Regions from separate parts of the Enterobacter sp. C3_dUdeg genome, predicted to be linked through region 2. Evidence: predicted binding sites of a transcription regulator. Region 2 holds the regulator's gene; the other holds the start of a gene.
The links. Region 2 encodes LexA, which represses DNA repair genes until DNA is damaged. Its sites were predicted from a motif close to TNCTGTATGTACATACAGNA; they were not measured.
Positions count from the first base shown of each region.

Region 1: a site for LexA is predicted at 9,518-9,537, ahead of AC27FC_RS06535 (metal-dependent hydrolase). Genes of this name have one in related genera too.

Region 1 covers NZ_BAAKFX010000001.1:1,379,239-1,390,989, reverse strand. Annotated here, with positions in the region: gene chbC (PTS N,N'-diacetylchitobiose transporter subunit IIC) at 1-1,081, shown strand, start outside; gene chbA (PTS N,N'-diacetylchitobiose transporter subunit IIA) at 1,129-1,476, shown strand; gene chbR (transcriptional regulator ChbR) at 1,482-2,324, shown strand; gene AC27FC_RS06560 (6-phospho-beta-glucosidase) at 2,434-3,789, shown strand; gene chbG (chitin disaccharide deacetylase) at 3,801-4,550, shown strand; gene katE (catalase HPII) at 4,653-6,902, opposite strand; gene cedA (cell division activator CedA) at 6,953-7,345, shown strand; gene tcyP (cystine/sulfocysteine:cation symporter) at 7,394-8,785, opposite strand; gene AC27FC_RS06535 (metal-dependent hydrolase) at 8,913-9,503, opposite strand; gene hxpB (hexitol phosphatase HxpB) at 9,605-10,276, opposite strand; gene AC27FC_RS06525 (YniB family protein) at 10,425-10,961, shown strand; gene AC27FC_RS06520 (fructosamine kinase family protein) at 10,997-11,751, opposite strand, start outside.
Region 2 covers NZ_BAAKFX010000010.1:63,811-75,561, forward strand. Annotated here, with positions in the region: gene dnaB (replicative DNA helicase) at 1-544, opposite strand, end outside; gene AC27FC_RS18630 (quinone oxidoreductase) at 611-1,594, shown strand; gene pspG (envelope stress response protein PspG) at 1,779-2,021, opposite strand; gene dusA (tRNA dihydrouridine(20/20a) synthase DusA) at 2,158-3,153, opposite strand; gene AC27FC_RS18645 (conjugal transfer protein TraF) at 3,236-4,546, opposite strand; gene AC27FC_RS18650 (cupin domain-containing protein) at 4,719-5,207, opposite strand; gene zur (zinc uptake transcriptional repressor Zur) at 5,322-5,834, shown strand; gene AC27FC_RS18660 (CsbD family protein) at 5,904-6,113, opposite strand; gene dinF (MATE family efflux transporter DinF) at 6,234-7,571, opposite strand; gene lexA (transcriptional repressor LexA) at 7,635-8,243, opposite strand; gene AC27FC_RS18675 (diacylglycerol kinase) at 8,352-8,720, opposite strand; gene plsB (glycerol-3-phosphate 1-O-acyltransferase PlsB) at 8,875-11,295, shown strand; gene gntU (gluconate transporter) at 11,415-11,751, opposite strand, start outside.

The DNA of each region.
Region 1 (11,751 bases), on a different contig from region 2:
TATGTCGCTGATGGCGCCTTTCTTTATTGGGATGGCACTGGCAGAAGAGCGTAAAGTGGATCCGCTGGCTGCCGGGTTATTATCCGTCGCCGCCTTTATGACCGTAACGCCTTATAGCGTGGGTGAAGCCTATGCCGTTGGCGCCAACTGGCTGGGCGGGGCCAACATCATCTCCGGTATTGTTATCGGCCTGGTGGTGGCAGAAATGTTCACCTTTATTATCCGCCGCAACTGGGTTATCCGCCTGCCGGATAGCGTACCGGCTTCCGTTTCTCGTTCATTTTCCGCGTTGATTCCAGGCTTCATTATTCTCTCCATCATGGGGATTATCGCCTGGGCGCTCTCCCACTGGGGCACTAACTTCCACCAGATCATCATGGACTCTATCTCTACGCCGCTGGCGTCGATGGGTGGCGTGGTCGGTTGGGCGTATGTGATTTTCACCTCTCTGCTGTGGTTCTTTGGCGTGCATGGTTCACTGGCACTGGCCGCGCTGGACAGCGGGATTATGACCCCCTGGGCACTGGAAAACGTTGCGCTTTACCAGCAGTACGGCTCCGTTGACGCGGCGCTGGCAGCGGGTAAAACCTTCCATGTGTGGGCGAAGCCGATGCTTGACTCCTATATCTTCCTGGGCGGTACCGGGGCGACCTTGGGTCTGATCATCGCGGTCTTTATTGTCTCTCGTCGTGCTGACTACCGTCAGGTCGCGAAGCTGGCGCTGCCATCAGGCATCTTCCAGATTAACGAACCGATTCTGTTCGGTCTGCCAATCATCATGAACCCGGTAATGTTCATTCCGTTCATCCTGATTCAGCCGCTGCTGGCCGCGATCACCCTGACGGCGTATTACATGGGCATCATTCCACCGGTCACCAACATTGCGCCGTGGACCATGCCGGCGGGCCTGGGCGCCTTCTTTAACACCAACGGTAGCGTCGCGGCCTTCCTGCTGGCGATATTCAACCTCGGGATTGCCACCCTGCTGTACATGCCGTTCGTGGCGATTGCCAACAAAGCCGCCACCATTATTGATGAAGAAGAGAGCGAAGAGGATATTGCCCTCTCACTGAAATTCTAAGATTGACCGGCGCGGGGAAGCCCGCGCCAGCCACAAGGAGCTTAAACATGTTAGATTTGGATAGTATTGTCGCAGACGAAGCCGTCGAGAACGATCTCGAAGAAGTGGTGATGGGGCTTATCATCAACTCCGGACAGGCCCGCAGCCTGGCCTATGCCGCACTGAAGCAGGCCAAGCAGGGAGATTTCGCCGCCGCGAAAACCATGATGGACCAGTCCCGCACGGCGCTGAACGAAGCGCACCTGGTGCAGACAAAGCTGATTGAAGGCGATCAGGGCGAAGGGAAGATGAAGGTCAGCCTGGTGCTGGTCCACGCGCAGGATCACCTGATGACCTCGATGCTGGCGCGTGAGCTGGTGGCGGAGCTTATCGAGCTTCACGAGAAAATGCACTGAGTCGGATTTCGCAGCAGGAGGTCAGCACGATGGAAATTAAAACCGCACTTGAACAGCAGCTGTTTAACGGCAAAAATTTTCACGTGGTTATCTACAACAAGACGGAGAGCGCCAGCGGTCTGCACCAGCATGACTACTACGAGTTCACGATTGTTCTGACCGGCCGCTACTACCAGGAGATCAACGGTAAGCGCGTCCTGCTTGAGCGAGGGGATTTTGTCTTCCTGCCGATGGGTTCTTATCACCAGAGCTTTTACGAATTTGGTGCCACCCGTATTCTGAATGTGGGCGTCAGCAGACGCTTCTTTGAGAAGCACTATCTGCCGCTGGTGCCGTTCTGCTTTGTGGCCTCCCAGGTCTATCGGGTCAAAAACGAGTTTATGACCTGGATTGAAACGGTTATCGCCTCGCTTAACTTCCGCGACAATGAATTTGATGAGTTTATTGAAACGGTGACCTTCTACGTGATGAACCGGCTGCGCCATCATCGTGAGGAGCAGCAGGTGACGGATGATATTCCACAGTGGCTGCGCAGCACCGTTGAGCTGATGCATGATAAAGGCCAGTTCAGCGAAAATGCGCTGGAAAATATGGTGTCACTGTCGGGAAAATCCCAGGAATATCTGACCCGCGCGACGCAGCGCTATTATCGTAAAACACCCGTGCAAATTATTAATGAAATCCGCATTAATTTTGCCAAGAAACAGCTGGAAATTACCAACTACTCTGTCACCGATATTGCGTACGAGTCAGGATACAGCAGTCCCAGCCTGTTTATTAAGACCTTTAAAAAATTGACTTCATTCACACCGAACAGTTACCGGAAGAATTTAACGGTAATTAATTAACTTTCGGCGGATTACCCGCCACAAATATTGCTTTAATGGCTTGCCCAAATAGCGGGAAGAGTACGCTATACCTTGCAGGCGATTAACCTGATACGCTAAGGGAGATATTATGCAGAAGAAATTAAAAGTCGTAACCATTGGTGGCGGCAGCAGCTATACCCCGGAATTACTTGAAGGTTTTCTGAAACGTTACCATGAATTACCGGTCAGCGAATTATGGCTGGTGGACGTGGAGGAAGGTCAGGAAAAGCTGAATATTATTTTCGACCTGTGCCAGCGCATGGTGGAGAAAGCCGGCGTGCCTCTGACCGTGCATAAAACCCTGGACCGCCGTCTGGCGCTGAAAGATGCGGATTTCGTCACCACCCAGCTGCGCGTCGGCCAGCTGAAGGCGCGCGAGCTGGACGAACGTATCCCGCTGAGCCACGGCTATCTCGGGCAGGAGACCAACGGCGCGGGCGGCCTGTTCAAAGGCCTGCGTACCATCCCGGTGATTTTCGACATCGTCAAAGACGTACAGGAGATCTGCCCGAACGCGTGGGTGATTAACTTCACCAACCCGGCCGGGATGGTGACCGAGGCGGTCTATCGTCATACCGGTTTCAAACGCTTTATCGGCGTCTGTAATATTCCGATTGGTATGAAGATGTTTATCCGCGACGTGCTGGCGCTGAACGACAGCGACGATCTCTCCATCGACCTGTTCGGCCTGAACCACATGGTATTCATTAAAGACGTGATCGTGAACGGAAAATCGCGCTTTGCCGAGCTGCTCGACGGCGTGGCTTCCGGTCGCCTGACGGCGGCATCGGTGAAAAACATCTTTGACCTGCCGTTCAGCGAAGGGCTGATCCGCTCGCTGAACCTGCTGCCGTGCTCGTACCTGCTTTACTACTTTAAGCAGAAAGAGATGCTGGCTATCGAAATGGGCGAGTACTATAAGGGCGGCGCGCGCGCGCAGATCGTTCAGAAAGTCGAGAAGCAGCTGTTCGATTTGTATAAAGATCCGAACCTGAACGTCAAACCGAAAGAGCTGGAGCAGCGCGGCGGGGCCTACTACTCCGATGCGGCGTGCGAAGTGATTAACGCCATCTACAACGACAAGCAGGCGGAACACTATGTCAACGTGCCGCACCACGGCCATATCGACAATATCCCGGCGGACTGGGCGGTCGAGATGACCTGCATCCTGGGACGCGAAGGTGCTAAACCGCATCCACGCATCACCCACTTCGATGATAAGGTCATGGGCCTGATCCACACCATCAAAGGCTTTGAAGTGGCGGCAAGCAACGCGGCGCTGAGCGGCGAGCTCAATGACGTGCTGCTGGCGCTGAACCTCAGCCCGCTGGTGCATTCCGACCGCGATGCGGAGCAGCTGGCCGGCGAGATGATCCTGGCGCATGAAAAATGGTTGCCGAACTTTGCCGCCACGATCGAGAAGCTGAAGTTCAAACACCACTGAGAGGACGCACAATGGAAAACCTGCTGATCGTTAATGCTGATGATTTTGGCCTCTCGAAAGGCCAGAACTACGGCATTATTGAAGCCTGTCGCCGGGGTGTTGTGACCTCGACCACGGCACTGGTGAATGGTGAGGCGGTTGAACACGCGGCGCAGCTGAGCCGCGAGGTGCCGGAGCTGGGCGTTGGCATGCATTTTGTGCTGACGCTCGGGATGCCGCTTTCGCCCATGCCGGGCCTGACGCGCGATGGCCAGCTGGGCAAATGGATTTGGGAACTGGCGGAACAGGGCGTTCTGCCTCTCGAAGAGATTGCCCGCGAGCTGGAGTGTCAGTTCAACCGCTTTGTTGACGCCTTTGGTAAGGCACCGACGCACATCGACAGCCATCACCACGTGCATATGATCCCGGCGATTTTCCCGATTGTCGCGGAGTTTGCGCAGCGTAAAGGCGTGGCGATGCGCGTGGATCGGGAGGCTCGCGGCGTGCCCGACTGCGCCGTGACCACCACTGAGGGATTCAGCAGCGCATTTTACGGCGATGAGATCGACGAAGCGCTGTTCCTTAAGGTGCTGGATGATTCCAGCGCGCGGGGGGAACGGTCGCTGGAGATCATGGCGCATCCTGCTTTTGTCGATAACATCGTACGTAAGAGCGCCTACTGCTGGCCGCGCCTGGCGGAGCTGAACGTGCTCACATCGGCGTCGCTGAAGTATGCGATTGCCGAGCGCGGGTATCGGTTGGGGACGTTCAGGGATCTTTGAGATACAGCCCGGTGGCGAGGTAAAAGCAAAACGGTAACCTGGGTTACCGTTTTTATTGTTTTCTCCCTCTCCCGTGGGAGAGGGGTGGGGTGAGGGTATTTTTTACGCCGGGATCTGGTCAATCTTACTGCTGCGCGACCAGACGCGGTGCGCGGCAAGCAAATCAAACAGCTTCGTCATAAAGGCATCGTCAACGTTGTCTCCCTCGACAATGCCGTCCTCACCCTGATCGGCCACCTTCAGCTGTGCCTTAAACCGTCGCGCGTCGCCGGACAGCGCGATCGGTTTCAGGTGCTTGTAGGCTTCCAGCAGATAATACACCGCGTCACCGTTGCTCAGCAGGCTGTCTATATCTCCGCACGGCACAATCACCGCATCGACGGTCAGCGATGGCGCCCCGGCAAAGGTCGCCGCCACCGGCAGCACGGAGCCGTCATCGGCGGTCACTTCCCCCATGCGGGAATAAAGCAGCTTCGCATGCACGCCCTGGGTCTTCAGCGCCTGCATAATCCCCAGCACGTCGCTGGCGCGGGTTTTGTCGTTCAGCAGGATGGCAACCACGCGGCCTTTAATCGAGCCACCCGGCACGGCATACAGGCTCAGCGACGGATCTTTCTTCACGCCGTTAACCTCTTTAGGCGGGGCAAGGTTGCGCTGCTCGTCGGTCAGCGTAATGCCCAGGTTATCCGCAACGCTCTGGGCGAGCTGAATATCAATGCGCGCCAGCTGATCGACCACCCGCTCGCGGATGTAGGTACGCACCACTTTGCTCAGCTCAAAGCTGAAGCCGCCGATAATGTGCTGTCGCTCAATCGGCGTCTGGCTGTTCCAGAACAGGCGAGGGTGGGCGTAATATTCGCCGAACGACGGGCTGCGCTCGCGAATTTTGTTGCCGTCGATACGCTCCTGGTACGATTCGAATCCACCGCGTTTCGGCGCCGGAGGCGTTTCGCGCGGCCAGTTATCGTTGATGGAGTTCGGCTCATAGTTCGCCGGATTGGTATCAATATCCTGACGGTGCATCCCGTCGCGCTGGAAATTGTGGTATGGGCAGGTTGGGCGGTTAATCGGAATTTCGTGGAAGTTCGGCCCGCCCAGACGGCTGATCTGCGTATCGGTATACGAGAACAAACGTCCCTGCAGGAGCGGATCGTTGGTGAAGTCCAGCCCCGGCACGATATGCCCCGGGTGGAATGCGGCCTGTTCGTTTTCGGCAAAGAAGTTATCCGGGTTGCGGTTGAGCACCATTTTACCCACCAGCTGAACCGGCACCAGCTCTTCCGGGATCAGCTTCGTCGGGTCAAGCAGGTCGAAATCGAACTTAAATTCGTCCTCTTCCGGAATGAGCTGCAGGCCCAGTTCATACTCCGGGAAGTCGCCCGCTTCAATGGACTCCCACAGCTCGCGGCGATGGAAATCCGGATCGCGACCGGTCAGCTTCTGCGCCTCGTCCCACACCAGGGAGGCTTTACCCGCCACCGGCTTCCAGTGGAAACGGACGAACGTGGCTTTACCCTCGGCGTTGATCAGACGGAAGGTATGGATGCCAAAGCCTTCCATGGTGCGATAGCTGCGCGGAATGCCGCGGTCTGACATCGCCCACATCACGTTGTGTAAGGTTTCAGGCTGCAGGGAGACATAGTCCCAGAAGGTGTCGTGCGCGCTTTGTCCCTGCGGTATGGCCCAGTGGGGCTCCGGTTTTACCGCATGGACAAAGTCAGGAAATTTATGCGCGTCCTGAATGAAGAACACCGGGATGTTATTGCCCACCAGATCGAAAATACCCTCTTCGGTATAAAACTTGGTGGCAAAGCCGCGGATATCCCGGACGGTATCTGCCGAACCCGCGCCGCCCTGTACGGTGGAGAAGCGCACAAATACCGGAGTGATTTTGTCCGGATCGGAGAGGAAATCCGCTTTGGTGATCGCTTTCAGGCTCTTATAGGGCTGGAAGTAGCCGTGCGCAGCGGAACCGCGCGCGTGGACGATGCGTTCCGGTATCCGCTCGTGGTCGAAATGGGTGATTTTTTCCCGCAGGATAAAATCTTCCAGCAGGGTTGGCCCGCGCGCGCCTGCGCGAAGGGAGTTCTGATCGTCAGCAATGCGCACGCCCTGATTGGTGGTCAGCGCAAAACCTTCGCCGCCTTTGCGGTGCGGCTCAAGCGATTTCAGCTTCTCGTTTCCCGTCTCCGGCGATTTCATGCTTCCCGGTGCGGTAGGCTGTTCGCCCGGTGCAGAGGGGCCAGGGGAGGGGCGATGAGAGCCGTCAGCAGGGGCGAGAGAGTCCATACCCGGTTGAGATTCCTCAGTGCCATGAATCGGTGATTGATGTGTTTTATCTTTGTTCGACATTGCACGCTTCTCCTTTATCCATTGCTAAAAACCCTATTAAGGATAGAACAATGTCGCGAGATGGCTCGCGAACTAAGAGTTTTCACATGCCGTCATTGACGAAAGGAGCCTTCTCACCCACTCGGGGCGCGACGGAAGGCAGCAGGATCGGCTATCATAGAATTTTCCTGCTTCAAGAATTTGCTTTAGTGAACCAGTCGCTTATGAAACCTCTTCGTCAACAAAACCGCCAGGTTATTAGCTATGTGCCCCGCGTTGAGCCCGCGCCGCCTGACCATGCCCTGAAAGTGGAGGGTTTTCGCGATGTCTGGCAGCTTCGGGGGAAATACGTGGCCTTCGTGCTGATCGGCGAACATTTCCGCCGCTCGCCCACGTTTACGGTGCCGGAGTCAGCGCAGCGGTGGGCGATGCAGATCCGCCAGGATGAAGAGGTTGAAGAATAACAGCCATAAAAAAACCGCCATCAGGCGGTTTTTTTATTTCTACCGAGTTTAACGGTGCGCCAGCTCGGCGTCGTCTTCACTTTCCAGAATCGCTTTGTCGGTCTGCTTCAGCCACTGGCTGGTCAGCGTACCGGCGGTCATGGAGCCGCTTACGTTCAGCGCGGTACGGCCCATGTCGATCAGCGGCTCAACGGAGATCAGCAGCGCGACCAGCGTCACGGGCAGGCCCAGCGCGGGCAGCACAATCAGCGCGGCGAAGGTTGCGCCACCGCCAACGCCCGCAACGCCTGCGGAGCTTACGGTAACAATCCCGACCAGCGTGGCGATCCAGACCGGATCCAGCGGGTTAATCCCAACGGTAGGGGCGACCATCACGGCCAGCATCGCCGGATACAGACCCGCACAGCCGTTCTGACCAATGGTGGCACCAAAGGAGGCAGAGAAGCTGGCGATGGATTCAGGCACGCCCAGACGGCGGGTTTGCGCTTCAACGTTCAGCGGAATAGACGCGGCGCTGGAACGGCTGGTGAAGGCAAAGGTCAGTACCGGCCAGACTTTACGGAAGTATTTCAGCGGGCTGACGCCGTTTACGCCCAGCAGGATGCCGTGCACCACGAACATAATGCCCAGGCCCAGATAAGAGGCGACAACGAAGCTGCCCAGCTTAATGATGTCCTGCAGGTTAGAGCCGGCAACCACTTTGGTCATCAGCGCCAGCACGCCGTAAGGCGTCAGCTGCATCACCAGACGCACCAGCTTCATCACCCAGCTTTGCAGGGTATCAATCGCGGTCAGCACGCGTTCGCCTTTAGGCGCGTCGTCTTTCAGCAGCTTCAGCGCCGCTACGCCCAGGAACGCGGCGAAAATAACCACGCTGATGATCGAGGTTGGGCTCGCACCGGTCAGGTCAGCAAACGGGTTCTTCGGAATGAAGGAGAGCACCATCTGCGGCACGGTCAGATCAGCCACTTTACCCACGTAGTTGGTTTGAATCGCGGTAAGACGCGCCGTTTCAGCGGTACCCTGAACCAGACCTTCTGCGGTCAGGCCAAACAGGTTGGTGACCAGCACACCCACCAGCGCGGCAATCAGCGTGGTGAACAGCAGCGTACCAATGGTCAGGAAGCTGATTTTTCCCAGCTGAGTGGCGTTATGCAGGCGGGCAACGGCGCTCAGAATAGAGGCGAACACCAGCGGCATAACGATCATCTGCAGCAGCTGGACATAGCCGTTACCGACGATGTTGAACCACTGAATAGAATCTTTCAGAACTGGATTATCGGAGCCATAAATTGCCTGTAATGCCAGACCAAATACGACACCCATGGCCAGACCAACCAGCACTTTTTTCGCCAGGCTCCACTGTTTGTGGCGCGCCTGCGCGAGAAGCAATAGCAATACAACGAACACAACGACGTTCGCGATGAGTGGAAAATTCATCCCCGTTCTCCTGATTTATTATTGGGTCGGTTTTTACCGATCCTGTTGGCGGAAGGTTAGCAGAAGTGTGATGTAGCGCTTATATCCAAATGGAATGGGTTATGACAAATAGGATAATTTTGTTGGTTTACTGTTCAATCTGGTGATGAATAAAGCGATTGAACTGAAATTGCAGCGAATTAATCATCTGGGATGACCAGCGAACTGCACTGTTTTCGGGCAATGTTTGCGGCATCCAGACGGCGTAAGCAAATAGCGCCATGCACAATACGCGCTCAAGCTGGTTTCCTTTCTGCGGTGCGAGGATGGGAAAACGGAAACGCCAGCGGCAGGGCCAAAGCAGCGGCACGCCCGCAGGCGTCAGCATATCGGCGAGAATATGGCTTAAATAGCCCAGCACCATCCCCTGGATGGCATCGGCGGGGACTATCCAGCTTTCGGGCACCTTCAAATAGAAAAGCGTCAGCAGGCCAAACACGGCCAGCAGGCTGTGCGTAAACCCCCGGTGGCCGAACGCGCGGGCGATGGGTTTCGACACCCACTTCAGGCGTTGTCCGAGGAAGGACTTGGGGTGGTCAATGTCGGGCAGCAGACAGGTCAATACGGCGGAAGGGACAATATGCCACCAGTCCCCCTGTGCCAGCACGGGGGTGAGTTCAGCGTTTTTGGCAAATACTGCGCACGCAATAGAAAAAAGCAGGTGGCCTTCCGCCGTCATGATAAAACCCACAAAACTGTCAATTCATACAGTATAGGGTTTTTATACAGTAGGCGGAAGAGGTGACGGTGTAACTGTTTGTCACAAACCGGAGAAGGGCGTTAACCGCCCTGCAGATGATGCACCGTGAGTTCTGCCAGCGAGTTAAGCTTAACGTCGGCGAGGGCAAACCGGGGGTCGTGACGGCCTTCTTCAGCGGGCACCACAATGGAGCGCATCCGTGCAGCCTTCGACGCCACCATACCGTTAACGGAATCTTCCAGCGCAACGCAATTGAGGGGATCCAGGCCCAGCTTTGCGGCGCAGTCCAGATAGACCTGCGGGTGCGGCTTGCTGTAAGGCAATTTTTCAGCGGACGCCAGCGCGTCGAAACTGTCGCGCAGTTCAAACATCGTGAGCACTTTTTCCAGCATATGCAGCGGTGAAGCCGAGGCCAGTCCGACCTTCAGCCCCTGGGCTTTACACAGCGCGACGGCCTCACGTACGCCGGGTAGCAGCGGCCTGTTCTCTTCCACCAGAGAAATGGCGCGGCTGATAATGCGTGCGGTCACCTCATCGCGATTGGGACCTACCCAAGGCTGTTGGGCAAACCACAGGTCAACCACCATATCGATGCGCAGGCCCAGCGTATCGGGAAGTTCATTACGGCGGCTGATATCCACGCCGAGGCTGGCCATAACGTCCAGTTCGGCGCGATCCCACAGCGGTTCGGAATCGATCAGTAATCCATCCATGTCAAAAATTGCGGCAAGAATTTGGCGCGGTGTCGACATCACAACGTCTCCTTATCCAGGGTGTTCGACAGACGATACGTGCTAAGCACACTCTGCAATTTAGCATATTGCTTTTAAAGAGCGGGCGAAATTGATGACCAGCAGGTAGACTTAGGCACAAATAACGCGTCTTTATGAAGAGGAACTGATGACGTATCAACAAGCTGGACGCATTGCGGTCTTAAAACGTATTGCTGGCTGGGTGATTTTTATTCCTGCCGTCATTTCTACGCTGATTTCTGTACTCAAATTTATGTACGACCACAGCGAAAAACAGCCGGGTATCAATGCGGTAATGCTTGATTTCGCTCATGTCATGATTGAGATGATGCGTTTTAATACGCCATTTTTGAATGTCTTCTGGTTTAACTCACCTACCCCGGATTTTCATCAACAGCTGAATATCGGCTTTTGGGTGATATATGCCCTGATCTTTGTCGCGCTGGCATTACAGGCCTCTGGCGCGAGAATGAGTCGCCAGACGCGCTTTTTACGCGAAGGCGTTGAGGATCAGTTGATTCTGGAGCAGGCCAAAGGCCCGAAAGGAATGAGTCGGGAGCAGATTGAATCCCGCATTGTTGTGCCGCGTCACACCATTTTCCTGCAAATTTTCCCGCTCTACATCTTGCCCGTGATTATCATTGTGGCGGGATACTTCTTCTTCTCACTGCTCGGTTTTCTGTAAGCAATAAGGGTGGCGGCAAGGCCACCCTTATCTTCTCAGGCGGCAAGCATACGCTCGAGTGCCCGCTGCGCGTTAACAAGGTGTTCTCCGCCAAAAAGAATGGCACGGTTCATCAGCGTATAAAGCTGATACACCGGCTGGCGGTCGAGGAAACCGGGCGGGAGGGGGGAAACAGACTGGTATCCGTCGTATATTTGCGGCGGCTGCTCAGGATGAAGCGGCAGCATGGCAAGATCGCACTCTCTGTCACCCCAGTAGCAGGCCGGGTCAAAGATGTACGGGCCGTTGGGACCCAGCGCGCAGTTATTGGACCACAAATCGCCGTGCAGCAGAGACGCCTGAGGCTGGTGGGATGCCAGACGCTGTTGAACGTGCTCGACGATGGCGTCGATATTGCCAAACTCCAGCCCTTTCTCGGCGGCCAGCTCAAGCTGCCAGCCAATGCGCTGCTCGGCAAAAAATGTCGACCAACGACGCTGCCAGGCATTGGGCTGTGGCGTGGTGGAGAGATCGTTGTCAAAGTCGAGACCAAACTGCGGCTGGTCGCTCCATTGATGCAGGCGCGCCAACTGTTGGCCAAGGATGAACGCATTATGGGCATCCAGCGGGCGGGCGGGGAGATATTCCATCACCAGGAAGCTGTAGTCGCGGTCGCTCCCCACGGCCAGAACCTGCGGGACCGTGACCGTTTTACTGCGGGACAACAGTTCCAGCTGGTCGGCTTCGGCGGTAAATATTGGAAGCAGCTCTCGTTCATCGCATTTAACGAAGAGATCGCGCCCTGCGTAGC
Region 2 (11,751 bases):
CGATGTTTTTTGGACCTTCGTCTTTATTGGCGCGGCTTTCGGCGATTTTAAAGACGCGGGATTCAGCCAGATCGAGCAGGTCTTCGCTGGTACGCCCCTGTGGATCAAAACCGGCTTCGGCGATCTCATTCGCCACCGAAATCATCTCGCGGACGACGGCACGTTCGCGCACGATATCGGCATAAGCGCTGATGTTCGCTGCACTAGGCGTGTTTTTTGACAGTTCCGCCAGATAGGCAAACCCGCCGCAGCTGTCGAGCTGACCAAGACGCTCCAGCGATTCCGCGAGCGTGATCAGGTCGATCGGACTGCCCGACTCCTGCAGGCGCGCCATTTCAGTAAAGATGTGGCGGTGCGGGCGGGTGTAGAAATCTTCCGCCACGACGCGCTCGGCGACGTCGTCCCAGCGCTCGTTATCCAGCATTAAACCGCCCAACACCGACTGTTCCGCTTCAATCGAGTGCGGCGGGACCTTTAACCCTGCGACCTGGAAATCACGCTCGCGAGGTTCAGTCTGTTTGTTGAAGGGTTTGTTTCCTGCCATAGTGAATGGAGTTACCGAGATAAAGAGTGGGTCGAAAGATTACCATATTTTTCTTACGGAGGGAGCATGGCAACGCGCATTGAATTCCAGAAACACGGTGGGCCAGACGTACTGAAAGCGGTGGAGTTCACCCCTGCCGCGCCTGGCGAAAACGAAGTGCAGGTTGAAAACAAAGCCATCGGCATTAACTACATCGACACCTATATTCGCGGCGGTCTCTACCCGCCGCCGTCAATGCCGAGCGGCCTGGGCACCGAGGCAGCCGGTGTCGTCGTCAAAGTGGGCAGCGCGGTTAAGCATATTAAAGAGGGCGACCGCGTGGTGTACGCGCAGTCTGCGCTGGGCGCTTACAGCTCCGTCCACAACATTCCGGCGGATAAAGCCGCCCTGCTGCCTAACGCCATCTCCTTTGAGCAGGCGGCGGCCTCGTTCCTGAAAGGTCTGACGGTTTACTACCTGCTGCGCAAAACCTATGAAATTAAGCCCGACGAGCAGTTCCTGTTCCATGCCGCAGCGGGTGGCGTCGGGCTCATCGCCTGTCAGTGGGCAAAAGCGCTGGGCGCGAAGCTGATCGGCACCGTCGGAAATGCACAAAAAGCGCAGCGCGCGCTGCAGGCGGGCGCCTGGCAGGTGATTAACTACCGTGAAGAGAGCATTGTTGAGCGGCTGAAGGAGATCACCAGCGGCAAAAAAGTGCGCGTGGTGTATGACTCGGTGGGGAAAGACACGTGGGAGGCGTCGCTGGACTGTCTGCAGCGCCGTGGTCTGATGATTAGCTTCGGCAATGCGTCTGGCGCGGTCACCGGCGTTAACCTCGGTATTCTGAATCAGAAAGGTTCGCTGTATGTGACTCGCCCTTCCCTGCAGGGATACATCACCAACCGGGAAGAACTTGAGGAAGCCAGCAACGAGCTGTTCTCGCTGATCGCCAGCGGGGTCATCAAAGTGGATGTGGCAGATGCGCAGAAATTCGCGCTGACCGATGCGCAGCGTGCGCATGAGGTGCTGGAGAGCCGGGCAACGCAGGGGTCGAGCTTGTTGATTCCCTGAGCCCCAAAAAGAAATTGGGCTTCCCGTGGGAAGCCCTTTCTTTTTTTAGTTCGGCTGTATGTAGGGTACAGCTCGATGAATTCTTTAACGGCAGTCATAGTGACAGATTCGATAACTAAATCCTATTCTGTTCTAAGCCATGCCGCCGGAAAAGTTACAAGTATGTGACGAACCCCTCAATACCTTAGTAACGGAAGCGGTTATTGCGCTGATAACTGGGCACTTTTGGCGCTTTAATCGCCCGAATCACCCACACGACCGCAATGGCCAGCAGTAGCCACGGCAATAGTTTGATCGTCAGCGCAAACAGTCCGCCAATAAACATGACCACCGTCGCCACCACGATAGCCGCCAGAATGCCGAGCAGCGAAACGCCTGTCGCTAACAGCATGACAAAAAAGCCAATCACAAAAAGTAGTTCCAGCATGGTGCTCTCCCACGAGTTCCCGAGTAATGCAGTCAGCATTACAAGAATCATGCCAGTATTAACCTGTTGTTATTAAAGCAAAACGCCCCGCGAACGTTCGCAGGGCGTGGTGAATTTGACGAACTTTTAGCGAAAGTTATCGCTTGTCCGCCACCAGTCGCAGCGCATGTTCCAGCACCTCAATATCGGCTCCGGCTTTATGCGCATTCTCGCTCAGGTAGCGGCGCCACTGACGCGCGCCCGGAATACCCTGGAACAGGCCAAGCATATGGCGGGTGATATGACCGAGATAGGTGCCATTGCTCAACTCACGCTCAATGTAGGGGTACATCGCACGCACGACGGCAACCGGATCGGTGTCCGCGCCTTCGATGCCAAAGATTTCGCGATCGACCGTCGCCAGAATGCCCGGATTCTGATACGCCTCGCGGCCGACCATCACGCCATCCATATGCGCCAGATGCGCTTTGGCCTCTTCCAGCGACTTGATGCCGCCGTTGATGGACATCGTCAGGTGCGGGAAGTCACGCTTCAGTTGATACACGCGCGGATAGTCCAGCGGCGGGATCTCACGGTTCTCTTTCGGGCTGAGGCCGGAGAGCCAGGCTTTTCGCGCGTGGATGATGAACATCTCACACTCGCCTTTCCCGGATACCGTGTTGATGAAGTCGCACAGGAATTCGTAGCTGTCCTGGTCGTCAATGCCGATACGGGTTTTGACCGTGACCGGAATGGAGACCACATCGCGCATCGCCTTGATACAGTCCGCTACAAGCTGTGCATTCCCCATCAGACAGGCGCCAAACATGCCGTTCTGCACGCGGTCGGACGGGCAGCCAACGTTCAGGTTGATCTCGTCGTAGCCGCGTTCTTCCGCCAGCTTCGCGCACTGCGCCAGCGCGGCCGGATCGCTGCCGCCCAGCTGCAGGGCAACCGGATGCTCTTCTTCGCTATAGGCCAGATAGTCGCCCTTCCCGTGAATGATTGCGCCCGTGGTCACCATTTCGGTGTACAGCAGCGTATGGCGGGAGAGCTGGCGCAGGAAGTAGCGACAGTGTCTGTCCGTCCAGTCGAGCATCGGCGCAATGGAGAAACGGTGTGCAGGGAAAGCGGTCTGTAATTCTGACGACATGGCGAAGTTTTAAGCATCTGGTGGAAAAGGGGCGCTACTATAGCACAAAGAAAAGCCGGAGGCGCAGCGCCTCCGGTGGACTTTAGAACGTCATGCTCAGCTGAGCCCCGGCGCCCCAGGTTTCGTCCTCGCCGTACAGGCCCATCAGGTCAACATGAACGGTACTGAACGGCGCGAAGCCGACACCGCCGGTAAAGACATTGCTGTCGTTACCCTTCACGTCCGCGCGATAGCCCGCACGCACCGCCAGCCAGCTGAGCGGCGTAACCTCAGCACCGACGCCCACGTACTGCGACGTATCTTCGCTCTTGAAGCCTTTGGTTTCCGTCAGATCGCCATCGGCGGTCAGCGTCACCAGGTCGTTATGCCAGGCGGCGCCGGCGGTCACCAGCGGACGGATCTGGTAGGTGTCTTTGTAGCTCACCACTTCTCCCGTCCGGCCGTTGCGGATACGGATATCTTTGGTGTCGATATCGCGCGACATCAGGTTTTGACCGCTCACGCCAACCGTCCAGTGTTCGCCGAAATCAGCCGCGATACCGGCATCGACGTTAAAGCCCGTGTCGTCCGTGCGGTAGCGGCTGTCGTTCCACTTGTTACTGTCGTAATCGTAGATTGACGTGGTGTAGTTATAGACCCAGGTTTTTTGCAGCTTTGGCGTCACGCCCACGGAAACAGGGACACCGCCGAGGTCAAACTGACGGGCAACGGCAACACCATAGTCGGACACAATCGCTGCCCGGCCAGACGCCGTTGAGTTGAGATTTTTAGTGATTTGATCCGTGCCGTTCAGCGCAGCGTCCAGGGCAACACCGGCAGCCACCACCTTGCTTTGTTGAATACCGCGCAGATAATCAATATCTTGCTGATCGATAGACGAACTCACCCGCCCATGGGCGTAGCCTTTCGCCATAAAGGCCACGGAAAGCACATCGTTAGGGATACTCACGGCAAGCCCAGCACCTGCCGTCGCGCGTGCGGTTTTACCCTTGAGATAGTCCAGCTCATCGGCCAGATCTTTGGCCGCGCCCTGGAATTGATTAATGGAACCTAACGGATTGGTGATGATCTCCCTTGGCGTGAGGTCATCAACCACATCCTTATAGTGATTGATTTTGTCGTTGATGGTATCAATCTCGTCCTGAAGATTGTCCTCATCCGTCACCTGTACGCCAACGGACGGCAAAATGACCGTCACATCATCGTCCGGTTTTGCCTTTGCCAGCAACGCGGGGTTGATTAACGCCCCGCTACCATAGCTCCCGGAGGCAACGCCAGTGCCACCCATTGCGTCGCTACGTGATTCTGTCCAGGTATTGGCTGCTCCCGCCTGATTTGCCATAAACAAGGAAACAGCGATACTAACCACCGAAAATTTAAAATTTTTTTTCACAGTATGCCCGTTATAGTCTGTTATGAAATAACCCCTGTCTGTTATCACCCAAACAGGAACGAACTATTGCTGTGAATAAGTAGTAAAAGACCCGCTATTTCTATCCCTAAGTAAAACTCCCTTACGGCCTGTTATATTTTGTGACGGCCCTCAATATTTATAGAAGAGGAAATTATTTTTTCCCAGGTTTTCCATCATGCGGTCCAAAAAACTGGGGCGGGTGGTCTACCCAGCGATCCTCACGGGTAGCGGCATACACGGGGTTGAGCGGATAGTAGATGCGGTTGTGCTTTTTGTTGGCCTCGCCAACGACCAGTAACCGCACCTCTTCGTCCGTGTTGTTGATAAAGGTGTGGCAGATACCGGTTCCGGCAGGAAACCCCACGCTGTCGCCCGGTTCAAGTTTCCATAAATAGCCATTGATCCACGCTTCTGGATGACCTTCGAGCACATAAACGAACTCTTCTTCATCGCTTTCCGCGTGCGGATAGGACGTCCTGCGCCCGGGCGGTAAACGCTCGTGATGGATACCAATGCGCCCGAGCCCAAGCTTGCGAGCCAACGGGGCGCCGATAGAAAAACGCTCATCGCTATCTGGATAGGTCGAATCATCCGCGCCTTCAACGTCGCGCCAGTGTCGAATACAGTCAGGTTTTTTCATTGTTTATTTCCCGGTTTGCAATGGGTCAGGTATAGCACAGACTGGCGGATCTCGGCGTTTTTACCAGAACATGATAAAGTAGGGGTTTCCGTCCTATAACATCCGGGGTGCTAAATGGATAAGTCCACAAAAGAGCTGTTAGCGCAGGCCGAAAAGCTGTGTTCGCAACGCAATGTGCGCCTGACTCCGCAGCGCCTTGAAGTCTTACGTCTGATGAGCCTGCAGCAGGGTGCTATCAGCGCCTACGATCTGCTGGACCTGCTCCGCGAAAGCGAGCCGCAGGCGAAACCTCCGACCGTGTATCGCGCCCTGGATTTCCTGCTGGTACAAGGATTCGTGCACAAAGTTGAGTCCACAAACAGCTATGTGTTGTGCCATCTGTTCGATCAGCCCACCCATACATCGGCGATGTTTATCTGCGACCGCTGCGGCGTGGTGAAAGAAGAGGCTGCGGAAGGCGTGGAAGATATTATGCATACGCTGGCGGCGAAAATGGGTTTTGCCCTGCGTCATAACGTGATTGAAGCGCACGGACTGTGCTCTGCCTGCGTGGAAGTGGAAGCCTGCCGTCATCAGGACGCGTGTCAGCACGACCACTCTATTCTTGTGAAGAAAAAACCGCGTTAACGGCAAAAGAAAAGGCGGCTCATGGCCGCCCTCAGGGTGTACTTCCTTGTACTTGCGGGTATAGCCCGGTTACCAGCGGTAGTCGTTGCGTTTTTCCCAGTCGCCCACTTCTCTTTCCGCCTGGTCTTTCGCGTAGCCGTAACGCTCCTGGATTTTACCGACAAGCTGATCGCGTTTACCTTCAATGACGGTCATATCGTCATCGGTCAGCTTACCCCACTGTTCTTTCGCTTTACCTTTGAACTGCTTCCAGTTGCCGCCGATTTCGTCTTTATTCATCATCGTGTCCTCTTAGTTAAGCGTCGGGTCGTAACGTCCGTTACGTTCTTTTCTGCTGGACGTGATAATTATTGTAGTTAAGGATTCGGCAGTTGATTTCATATTCGGAATCTTTAACCGTCACGATATATCGTGACGTGAAGGGAACCAGGTATCGTTTTGCCAGTGGCGGTGCCAGATAAAAGCCAGCGATATCCCTCGCAGCGAGAGGAAAACGGCCAGGGCCAGCCACAAACCGTGATTACCCAGCCAGGGAAGCGTCAGCAGCGTCAGACCAAACCCGGCCGCCGCGACCGCCATGCTGTTACGCATTTCCGCTCCGCGCGTCGCACCAATGAACATGCCGTCCAGCAGATAACACCAGACGCCGACCACCGGTAAGATGACTTGCCAGATGAGATAGTGACTCGCCAGCTCGCGCAGCGCAGGAAGAGACGTAAGCAACGCGACAATTTGCTCACCAAAGCAGGCGTAAACCAGGCCAAACGCCAGCGCCACCAGCCCAGACTGGCGGCAGGCTGCCCGCCAGACGTCCCTAAGCTGCTCGCTTTCGCGCGCCCCGTACGCCTGCCCGGAATGCGCTTCTACCGCATAGGCAAATCCGTCCAGCGCGTAGGCGGTAAAGGTCAGCAGCGTCATCAATACCGCGTTGACCGCGACGATTTCTGGCCCCAGTCGGACCCCGAAAACCGTCAGCGCGCCGAAGCAGAGCTGAAGCAGCAGCGAGCGCAGCATGATGTCACGATTGAGCGCCAGCAGCCTACGGATATTGCCGCGCCATGCGGTTTTGAGCAGCGCCAGGGAGATCCCGCGCATCGCCAGCACGCGCCAGACCATCCACAGACCGATAATCAAGGTTCCGTATTCGGCAATCGCCGTCGCCAGCGCCGCGCCCTGCACGTTCATATTCAGGCCCATTACCAGCCAGACATCCAGCACAATGTTGAGAAGGTTGCCTACCACCAGCAAAATCACTGGCGCACGGGCGTACTGAACGCCCAGTAGCCACCCCAGCAGAACCAGGTTTGCCAGCGAGGCGGGCGCGCTGAGCCAGCGAATTTCAAGGAAACGTCGCGCCTGCGCCAGTACCGCCTCGCTGCCGCCAACAACATGGAGCGCAAGGTCGATCAGGGGCGTACGTAATAAAACGATTAACACTCCCGCGCCAAGCGCAAGGATCAGCGGCTGGACCAGCGCGCGCGCCAGACGCAGCGGATCTTTTGCACCATAAGCCTGTGCCGTGAGTCCGGTGGTGCTCATGCGCAAAAAGAGCAGCAGCATAAACAGGAAGCTGGTTGCCGTTGCGCCAATCGCCACGCCGCCAAGATAAACAGGCGAATCAAGATGACCAATAACGGCAGTATCGACCAGCCCCAGCAAGGGCACGGTGATATTGGAAAAAATCATCGGCAGAGCGAGACGCCACAATGCCTTATCTGATTCCGTCAGCAGTGACATGAAAAATACCGGGAGTGGAGAATGAAGCAGGCTACAGCGGCGCCATAGCCTGTCAGGAAGAGATTACAGCCATTCACCGTTGCGAATGACCCCAACCGCCAGTCCTTCGATAGAGAAGTTGTGTTCGCGGAGATCGACCACAATCGGGGAGAACTCGTTGTTTTCAGGCAGCAGCTGAACGGTGTTACCCTGTTTTTTCAGACGCTTGACGGTAACTTCATCATCAATGCGCGCGACAACTACCTGGCCGTTACGCACATCCTGCGTTTTGTGCACCGCAAGCAGATCGCCATCAAGAATACCGATGTCTTTCATCGACATACCGCTAACGCGCAGCAGGAAATCTGCGCTCGGTTTGAACATGCCAGGATCGACCTGGTAGTGGCCTTCAATATGTTGCTGTGCCAGTAAAGGCTCACCGGCGGCAACACGGCCTATCAGCGGAATGCCCGTCTCTTCTTCCACCAGCAGGCGGATACCGCGTGACGCGCCTGAAACAATCTCAATCACGCCTTTACGCGCCAGCGCTTTCAGGTGTTCTTCGGCAGCATTCGGAGAACGGAAGCCCAGACGCTGCGCGATTTCCGCACGCGTGGGTGGCATACCCGTCTGGCCGATATGATCCCGGATGAGATCAAACACCTCTTGCTGCCTGGTCGTTAACGCTTTCATTCCGCCCCCTGGGTGTATATACAGTTATGCTGTGAGTATATACAGTCAAAGGCGATTTTGGAACCAAAAACTGCACAAAAAACCAGGGACTTAATTATTCCTCGAGGCTCATCGGAAATGTGACCAAAGCAGCGTGACCCAGGTGATAACGGCAGTGATAATCGCCAGCAACACGGCAGCAGAGCCCATGTCTTTTGCGCGGCCAGAAAGCTCGTGGAAATCTGAACCAATGCGATCAACAACGGCTTCAATAGCGCTATTAAGAATTTCCACTATCATCACCAGAAGCACGGAACCGATTAGAAGTACGCGGGTAATAGCATCAACATCAAGGAAACAGGCGATGATCACCGCGATGATAGCGGCGACGCCCTCCTGGCGAAAGGCGGCTTCGTTGATCCACGCGGCACGGAAACCTTTCCATGAATAGCCGGCGGCTTTGATGATACGCGTTAACCCAGTGGTATTATTGGCCATTAAAAGAACCTTTTATGAAAAAAAGCGTCAGTAACAGGAACTGTAGCGCGTTTCGCTACAGCCTGAAGTATGACGGGTAACAACAGAAATTTTGCGCGCTTTCTGTTATCCTTGCGCCGCAATTGCATTATTAACCAGAGGCTTTACATCGTTTATGTCCGGCTGGCCACGAATTTACTACAAATTACTTAATTTACCATTAAGCATCCTGGTAAAAAGCAAGTCTATCCCAGCAGAACCCGCGCTGGAATTGGGGCTCGATACCTCGCGTCCTATTATGTACGTTTTGCCTTATAACTCGAAGGCAGACTTACTGACGCTTCGCGCCCAGTGTCTGGCGCATGACTTACCGGACCCGCTTGAACCGCTTGAAGTTGACGGTACGCTGCTGCCGCGCTACGTGTTCATTCACGGTGGACCGCGCGTGTTTACCTACTACACGCCAAAAGAAGAGTCCATCAAGCTGTTCCACGACTATCTTGACCTGCACCGCAGCAACCCCGATCTGGATGTGCAGATGGTGCCGGTATCGGTGATGTTTGGTCGTCGTCCGGGCCGTGAAAAAGGTGAAGAGAATCCGCCGCTGCGCATGCTTAACGGCATCCAGAAGTTCTTCGCGGTCTCCTGGCTGGGACGCGACAGCTTTGTGCGTTTCTCCCCTTCCGTTTCGCTGCGTCGTATGGCGGACGAGCACGGTACCGACAAGATCATCGCGCAAAAACTGGCGCGCGTGGCGCGTATGCACTTCGCCCGCCAGCGCCTCGCTGCCGTAGGACCGCGTCTCCCGGCGCGTCAGGATCTGTTCAACAAGCTGCTGGCCTCCAAAGCGATTGCCCGCGCCGTTGAAGACGAAGCGCGCAGCAAGAAAATATCGCATGAGAAAGCCCAGCAGAACGCCATTGCGCTGATGGAAGAGATTGCAGCGAACTTCTCTTACGAGATGATTCGCCTGTCCGATCGTATTCTCGGCTTTACCTGGAACCGCCTGTATCAGGGCATCAACGTTCATAATGCTGAACGTGTGCGTCAGCTGGCGCACGATGGCCATGAGATTGTCTATGTTCCCTGCCACCGCAGCCACATGGACTACCTGCTTCTTTCCTACGTGCTCTATCACCAGGGGCTGGTACCGCCGCACATTGCTGCCGGTATCAACCTGAATTTCTGGCCAGCAGGTCCGATTTTCCGCCGCCTGGGCGCGTTCTTTATCCGTCGCACCTTCAAGGGCAACAAGCTCTACTCCACCGTGTTCCGCGAGTATCTGGGCGAGCTGTTCAGCCGCGGCTATTCCGTGGAGTACTTCGTGGAAGGCGGTCGTTCCCGTACCGGACGTCTGCTCGATCCGAAGACCGGCACGCTGTCGATGACCATTCAGGCGATGCTGCGCGGAGGAACCCGTCCAATCACGCTGGTGCCAATCTACATTGGCTATGAGCACGTGATGGAAGTGGGCACGTACGCCAAAGAGCTGCGCGGTGCGACCAAAGAGAAAGAGAGCCTGCCGCAGATGCTGCGCGGTTTGAGCAAGCTACGCAACCTCGGTCAGGGCTACGTGAACTTCGGCGAACCCATGCCGCTGATGACGTATCTGAACCATCACGTTCCCGAGTGGCGCGAGTCCATCGATCCTATCGAAGCGATTCGTCCGGCCTGGCTGACGCCAACGGTCAACGGCATCGCGTCCGAGCTGATGGTGCGTATTAACAACGCCGGTGCGGCTAACGCCATGAACCTGTGCTGTACGGCGCTTCTGGCTTCGCGTCAGCGCTCGCTGACCCGCGAACAGCTCACGGAGCAGCTGGATTGCTATCTGGACATGATGCGCAACGTGCCGTATTCCGTTGATTCAACCGTGCCTTCTGCTACCGCCAGTGAGCTTATCGATCACGCGCTGCAGATGAACAAGTTTGAAGTCGAAAAGGACACGATCGGCGACATCATTATTCTGCCGCGCGAGCAGGCAGTGCTGATGACCTACTACCGCAACAACATCACCCATATGCTGATGCTGCCGTCGCTCATGGCGGCTATCATCACCCAGCATCGCCGTATTTCGCGTCAGGAGCTATTGCGTCACGTTGAGACGCTCTATCCGATGCTGAAAGCGGAGCTGTTCCTGCGCTGGAGCAAAGACGAGCTGGCGGGCGAACTGGACAAACTGACGGAAGAGCTGCGTCGTCAGGGGCTGATCACCGTCTCAAACGACGAGCTGCACATCAATCCGTCGCGTTCCCGAACTCTGCAACTGCTTGCGGCCGGTGCGCGCGAAACGCTGCAGCGCTACGCCATTACGTTCTGGCTGCTGAGTGCGAACCCGTCTATCAACCGCGGCACGCTGGAGAAAGAGAGCCGGACGCTGGCACAGCGCCTGTCCGTTCTGCACGGCATTAACGCCCCGGAGTTCTTCGACAAAGCGGTCTTCAGCTCTCTGGTCCTGACGCTGCGTGATGAAGGCTACATCAGCGATACGGGAGATGCCGAGCCGGAAGAGACGCTGAAGGTGTACCAGATGCTGGCCGAACTCATTACGTCGGATGTGCGTTTGACGATCGAGAGCGCGACGCAGGGCGAGTGATGTGAAAAAGCCGGGTTGGTGGTTTCACCTGACCCGGCCTGGCGTTCTGCATAATATAAAGGCCCGGTAAGCGTTAACGCTACCGGGCCTTATTTTTGAGCCTTGTTAAATCACCGCATTCAGCTCAGCAGTGTGAAAGCAATCATCCCGACAATGGCGCCCGTCGTGCCAAGGATGGTTTCCATCAGCGTCCAGGTTTTCAGGGTTTGCGCTTCGGTGGCGCCGGTAAATTTACCGAACAGCCAGAAGCCCGCGTCGTTAACGTGAGAGACCACAATCGAACCGCCCGCGATACAGATAGACAGCGCCGCCATCTGCGCACCGGAATAGTTCAGCTGTTCAATCACCGGCATCACCAGACCCACGGCGGTTAAGCACGCCACGGTTGCGGAACCCTGGATGATGCGCACCGCCGCGGCCAGCACGAAGCAGGTGACCGCAATCGGCAGGCCCATC